2 regions of the Agarivorans sp. 1_MG-2023 genome follow, and region 1 is predicted to be linked to the other one. Evidence: predicted binding sites of a transcription regulator. Region 1 holds the regulator's gene; the other holds the start of a gene.

Region 1 (3,422 bases):
GCTACCTCGGTGAAGAGTATGAGGTAATTGAAGTTAAGCTAGATAGCAAGTTTGTTCACTTAGACTGTGTATTGTGTACTTTGCGCCCAGGCCTAGCGATGATAGTGAAAGATGCGTTTTTAGATGGTATCCCTGATGTACTTAAAGGTTGGGATTTTATTAACGTTAGTGCAGAAGATGCTAAGTTACATTTAGCGGCCAATGCCTTGGTCATTAATGACCAAACAGTAATGATGCCTGATAGTCTGAAGCATATTTCTACTGAAGTGCGAGCTAAAGGTCACCAAGTAATTGAAGTACCTTTTGATGCGATTAACTGGCAGGGCGGTTCATTCCGTTGCTTCCACCACCCAATTGTTCGTGAAAGCTAAGCCTTAACAAGCAATAAAAAGCCTGCACTAAGCAGGCTTTTTTGTTTATGAACATGCATGCACCATAAGGTTGGTTGAACACTTTCTATTGGTGCCTGAAATTATCCGTTGCTGGCATCAACTCAAGTTGGGTTACTTAAGTTGTGATTGTTGGCTTTAGCTAATGTCCAAGTATCATAATCACGCAACAAGTAAAGCGCTAGACAGGCGGCGAGCATTGGCCATGCAGCGAAAAATAGTAGATTGTTGAATGGGTCTAAATACTTCGCGAAAGAAGAGAATGTAGAGGCGGCATGCAGTACTAATATGGCTAAATAGGTAACGTTTCTCCATAAACCCAATACAAAGGCAGCAATGAACGCCAATTGCGCAAGCCCTAAACCAATAAGTACGTTACTGGATAAATTCAAACCGTAGAAACCAGAGAATACTTTTATCGCGTGTTCTGGAACCAATACTTTATCAAGTGCCCACATGGTGAACACCAAGCCAATACTTAACCTTAAGCAGAATAAGCCAATAGAAAGGCTTTTTGCTAATGGAGTTTGAGATGAAGAGGTCATTCTTTTTCCTTAAATAAAGATAAGTGCCTGAGTACAGACCGATAAGGCTCAAGTTTGATTGCAGTTTTAATTAAGCAAATGACTTAGATTAAGGCGGTGGTTTGTTATCGCAGTTTACTTGTTAATACTCCTTGTTATCAGGGAGCTATTTTTAGTGAGAAGCAACAAGTTTGGGTCTATTTAGGATGAGAGAAACGTTAAAGTGTCAGGGTTGAGAATATAAACAAAGAAAAAAACCGCTCAATGAGCGGCTTCCTAAAAATATTAATCTTCTTTATCTATCTCGGCTTGCGCCGCTTTTTCTAAGGCCGGGTCCGGCTTATCTTTTTGTAAGTCGGCGTCATCAGGCAACGGTTGACCCGTATAGGCATGAAGGAAAGCCTCGCAAAGTAGTTCGCTATTGGTGGCGTGGCGCAGGTTATTAATTTGTCTGCGGGTACGCTCGTCAGTGAGTATCTTTAATACCTTAAGCGGAATTGATACTGTGATTTTTTTAACTTGTTCGCTTTTTTTACCGTGTTCAGCGTAAGGGCTGATCCACTCACCGTTCCATTCTGTCGACATACTACAATACACACCAAACCAAAGAGACCCTATTGTAACGGGGGAAATGCGACTTAGCAATCCAACAGCAAAGACATTTAGACGTCTAGAAGTGTTGACGTCTTTTTTGCTGGTGGTAAAGTGGCAGGATGAATTGAGGGAGTAGATCAGCAAATGTCTTTAAAAGATCTTCAAGCTGCCACTATAGCAGTGCGCAGCGGTATAGAAAGTGACAGCCAACACGGCGCAGTAGTGCCGCCTATTTATTTGTCTAGCAATTATAGCTTTGCTGATTTTAATCAGAAGCGTCAGTTTGATTACAGCCGCTCTGGTAATCCAACCCGTCATATTTTGGCTGAGGCTATCGCCAACTTAGAGCATGGCGCGGGTGCGGTGATTACTAACACCGGAATGTCGGCAGTTAATTTGGTTACCGCTTTGCTTGAGCCCGGTGATTTGTTGGTAGCACCTCATGATTGTTACGGCGGCAGTTACCGTTTATTCGACAGTCTTGCTAAGAAAAATGCCTTTGATGTGGCTTTTGTTGATCAAAATGACCAAACACTATTGACCGAGTTATTGGCTAAAAAGCCTAAAATAGTGTGGTTAGAAACCCCCAGTAATCCACTATTACGCATTGTTGATATTAAAACTATTGCCGAACAAGCACATGCCGCTGGTGCTTTAGTGGTAGTGGATAACACCTTCCTTTCACCGGCTTTGCAGACCCCGATTTTATTAGGTGCCGACATTGTGGTGCATTCGGCCACTAAATATATTAATGGCCATTCTGACGTAGTGGCGGGTATGGTGGTTGCGGCCACCGAAGAACTTGCTGAGCAACTGGCATGGTGGGCTAACTGTTTAGGGTTAACTGGTTCGGCCTTTGATTCTTACCTTACTTTGCGTGGTTTGCGCACACTAAAAGCCAGAATGAATGTGCATCAAGAAAATGCTCAAGCCATTGTGGCTTGTTTGCAGCAGCAAGGGGTTGTGGGCAACATCTATTATCCTGGATTACCAGAGCACCCAGGGCATGCGCTGGCGCAAAGTCAGCAACGCGGTTTTGGTGCTATGTTGAGTTTTGAGCTGGAACTTGAAGAAAGCCAAATGGTTAAGTTTCTTAAAAACCTACAATTGTTCTCTTTGGCGGAATCTTTAGGTGGGGTAGAGAGTCTAATTGCTCACCCTGCTACCATGACTCACGCCGCGATGTCGGCTGAAGCCTTAGCGGAAGCGGGAATTTCTAACCAGCTATTACGGGTATCGGTGGGTTTAGAAGACGCCCAAGATTTAGTTAATGACTTACAACAGGCCTTTGCCTCGCTTTAAGCGGGCTAAAAGTTGTAGAGAGGTATTCGGTGTCGGTAAATAGACATGTTCACAAATTTGGTGGTAGCAGCTTGGCTGACGCAGGATGTTTTAAACGCGTAGCCAATATTGTTGCCCAGCATTCGCAAGCCCAAGATTTGATTGTGGTATCTGCCGCAGGTAAAACCACCAATCGCTTAATCAACATTATTGAATTGGCTCAGCAAGCTGACGACGCCACTGCTGAAGCGCTACAAGCGTTGATTGAGTTTCAGGGTAAGTTAGCCAATGAGTTGCTTAGCAAGCTTACCGCGCAATCGCTCGTTCAAGCCTTAGACACTGAGCACCGTTACATTGCCAGTATTTTAGAGGGAGAGTTAGACACCTTTAATACCAATGAGGTTTTGTCGTTTGGTGAGCGCTGGTCTGCTCGCCTATTAGCGGCTTTACTTAGCGAAAGTGATTGCCAAGCCGAATGGTTAGACTCTCGCGAGTTTTTCAAGGCCGAGCTATCGGCGCAGCCGCAAGTAGATGTTAGCCAAAGTACACCATTGTTAGCTAAATGCTTGGCGGCGAAACCTGCATGCCGAGTGGTGGTTACCGGCTTTATCTGTAGTGATAGCCAAGGCCGAAC
Region 2 (3,422 bases), on a different contig from region 1:
ATAGAAGGATAAGGTCATGCGCCATCGTCAGAGTGGTCGTCAATTGAACCGAAATAGTAGCCATCGTCAGGCTATGTTCCGGAATATGGCCAGTTCATTGGTTCGCCATGAAGTTATCAAGACAACATTGCCTAAAGCCAAAGAGCTTCGTCGTGTTGTTGAGCCATTAATTACATTGGCTAAAAATGACAGTGTAGCTAACCGTCGTCTAGCTTTTGCTCGTACTCGCGATGCAGAAGTTGTTGGTAAGCTATTTGCTGAAATCGGCCCTCGATTCAAAGAACGTGCAGGCGGTTACACTCGCATTTTAAAATGTGGTTTCCGTGCTGGCGATAATGCTCCTATGGCATTCATTGAATTATTGGACCGTCCTGAAGTTGAAGAAGTTGCTGAAGAAGCGGCTGAGTAAACTCAGACACCAAGTATAAAAAGCCGGACTTAGGTCCGGCTTTTTTTTGTCTTGAATTTGTCTAGTAAGATTTTACAACGGCGGAGTAATTAGCCCGTTACAAACGTTTGTTGTGATCGAAGTAATAAGAGATGCGCGCCCGCGGATTCAAGTACTCAAATACAGCATCGGGTAAGGCGCTGGGCTTAAGGGCTTTCTCAATGGTTAAGCCTGCCGCTTCTAAATCAATAATTGGTGCTTCAGTACGCGGGATATTGGGGTCATAAACTTGTACAGCAGGGAACAGCAAACGTTCCGAGTTTACCGACATCACCAAGCCAATCTGCCCTGAACTAAGCTGCACAACACTGCCTGGCGGATAGATACCCAACAAACGTATAAGTATGCCTAAGTCAGCAGCATTGAGCTGCGCTTTACGTTGTTTATAAAGGTAGGAAATAACCGTAAAAGGAATCCGGGTTAAGCGTGGGTCTCTTGGGTGGCATAAGCTGTCATACTCATTTACAACTGCAATGAGCTGGGCTAAGCGGTCGATGCTGTCGCCTTTTAACTTCTGAGGGTAACCGCTGCCATCTAAATACTCGTGGTGTTGCGCCGCAATCACTTTTACCTTTGCGGGTATCGTTTCTGATAACTTAAGAAAATCAGCCCCGTACTTAGTGTGCATCTTTAATAAGTTGGCTTCTTGAGCGGTTAACTTACCCGGTTTGCGCAGCACTTTATCGGGGATTTTCATTTTCCCTACATCGTGAAACAAGCCGGCCAAGCCTAAGATTTTTATATCACGCTCAGAAAATCCAGCAGCTTTGGCTAGCATCATGGCAAGGATAGACACATTTAAACTGTGATAGTAAAAGCTGTCGGCATCTTTGCTGTCGTTCATTAAGTGCAGCACCACACCCTCGCCAGAGAGTAAGTCATCGGCTAGGTTGTTAATTAGGGTTGTAGCGTCATCAACGGCGTTAAGTGGGCGGCTTTTCAGTTTGCTCATCACCGCGCGAACTTGCGCCATTGAGCGATCAAACTCTTTCTCAACCTTTTGTAGGTTACGGCGGTAATTCTTTAACTCTTCAATACGCGCGCGTTTTTCTTCCCAGAGTGCTTTGGCGGCTTTCTCTAAAGCCTTAGCGTCATCCTTTTTTTCGTCGTCTTGTTCTTGGTTCGCCGGCAAAGGTGGCGTATCGCTTTTTTCAGGTACCACAATGACATGCTTCAATCCCAGATTCTTGATTACATCAATCTGATCTTGGCTTTTTATTTTGAAGCTGGTGAACATAAACGGGTGCTCGCCCCATTTTACCGGAAGCTTAACAAACACACCTGTTTGTAATCGTTCTACATTAAGCTTTAACTCAGCCATGTGCCCTTACAACTTTTTTTCATCAGGGAGCATTATGAATAATTATTGGCACAAAATCAGCAGCTTTTAACAAGTTCTAGACATACACGAGGAACTATTTAAAATAGGTATCTAGATGTCTAGACATACATGTCTTGTTGTTAGCTTGGAGCCTCTTATGCCAATTTGTATTCCTGACCAGTTACCCGCTGCTGAAGTCCTGCGTAACGAAAATATTTTTGTTATGCCAGAGAGCCGTGCAGCCCATCAGGATATCCGTCCGCTCGAGGTAGTACTTCTTAATTTGATGCCTAAGAAAATTGAGACTGAAAACCAAATCCTCAGGCTGCTCTCTAACTCTCCCTTGCAGGTGAATGTAAAGCTATTACGTATCGATCATCGCGTGTCTAAAAACACTCCCAAAGATCACATCGATAAGTTTTATCGTGATTTTGACAAACTGCGCGAGCGTAACTTCGACGGACTGATTATTACTGGTGCTCCTTTAGGGCAAGTACCCTTCGAAGAAGTGTATTACTGGGATCAAGTTAAAGAAATTATTGATTGGGCCACAACCCACGTCACTTCAACCTTGTACTTATGTTGGGCGGCGCAGGCGGCGTTGTATCATTTATATGGTTTGAACAAACAAACTAGAGATACCAAGTTGTCTGGGGTGTATTGGCATCAAACCAAGCACAAGCATAATCCCTTGGTTCGTGGTTTTGATGACGCTTTTCTCGCGCCACTATCACGCTTCGCGCATTTTGATTCAAACCTAATTACCGAAGAAACCGACTTGAAGGTACTGGCCGATAACCCTGAAGCGGGTAGCTACTTATTTGCCAGCGAAGATTTTCGCCAAGTATTTATTACTGGTCATCCAGAGTACGCAGCAGATACTTTGCACAACGAGTATCAGCGTGATTCTCAAGAAGGCTTGAATCCGCAATTGCCCGAAAACTACTACACGCATGACGATTGCTCTGCCGCGCCATGTGCCACTTGGCGTAGTCATGGACACCTTTTGTATAACAACTGGCTTAACTACTGTGTTTACCAAATCACGCCTTACGACTTAGCCGAGCTTAAACCCAAATCTGATAATATCTTGAAATAATTTCATATAACTTTATCGCAGATAAGCCCCATTAGGCAGTGTGCTACACTGCCGAGTCGAAATACCAGCGAAAGAAATAGGAAGTTCCCGTGTCAGCAAGGCTACAACTAGAAAAGCAACTCTCTCAACGCATCATGATCATCGATGGCGGCATGGGAACCATGATTCAGTCTTACAAATTTGAAGAGGCTGACTACCGCGGAGAGAGCTTTGCAGACTGGCATACCGATGTAAAAGGCAACAACGATATGTTGGTGCTAACACAGCCAAAAATTATTGCTGATATTCATCGTGAGTACTTGCTGGCTGGCGCTGATATTCTAGAAACCAATACCTTTAACGCTACAACTATCGCCATGGCTGATTACGACATGGAGAAGTACTCGGCTGATATCAACCGCGAAGCTGCGCGTATTGCTCGCGAAGTTGCTGACGAAGTCACTGCCTTAAATCCTGAACGTCCTCGTTTTGTAGCGGGTGTGTTAGGCCCCACAAACCGTACCTGTTCTATCTCGCCAGATGTGAACGACCCAGGTTATCGTAATGTCACTTTT

Evidence for each region. Region 1 encodes MetJ, which represses methionine synthesis genes. Its sites were predicted from a motif close to TAGACGTCTAGACGTCTA; they were not measured.
Region 2: a site for MetJ is predicted at 1,882-1,899, ahead of metA (homoserine O-succinyltransferase). Genes of this name have one in related genera too.

Annotation. Positions count from the first base shown of each region.
Region 1 covers NZ_JAUOSJ010000016.1:12,095-15,516, reverse strand. The annotation lists gene Q4592_RS19120 (dimethylarginine dimethylaminohydrolase family protein) at 1-371, shown strand, start outside; gene Q4592_RS19115 (hypothetical protein) at 494-934, opposite strand; gene metJ (met regulon transcriptional regulator MetJ) at 1,199-1,498, opposite strand; gene metB (cystathionine gamma-synthase) at 1,652-2,809, shown strand; gene metL (bifunctional aspartate kinase/homoserine dehydrogenase II) at 2,839-3,422, shown strand, end outside.
Region 2 covers NZ_JAUOSJ010000014.1:128,524-131,945, reverse strand. The annotation lists gene rplQ (50S ribosomal protein L17) at 17-409, shown strand; gene Q4592_RS18430 (HD-GYP domain-containing protein) at 507-1,769, opposite strand; gene metA (homoserine O-succinyltransferase) at 1,927-2,868, shown strand; gene metH (methionine synthase) at 2,958-3,422, shown strand, end outside.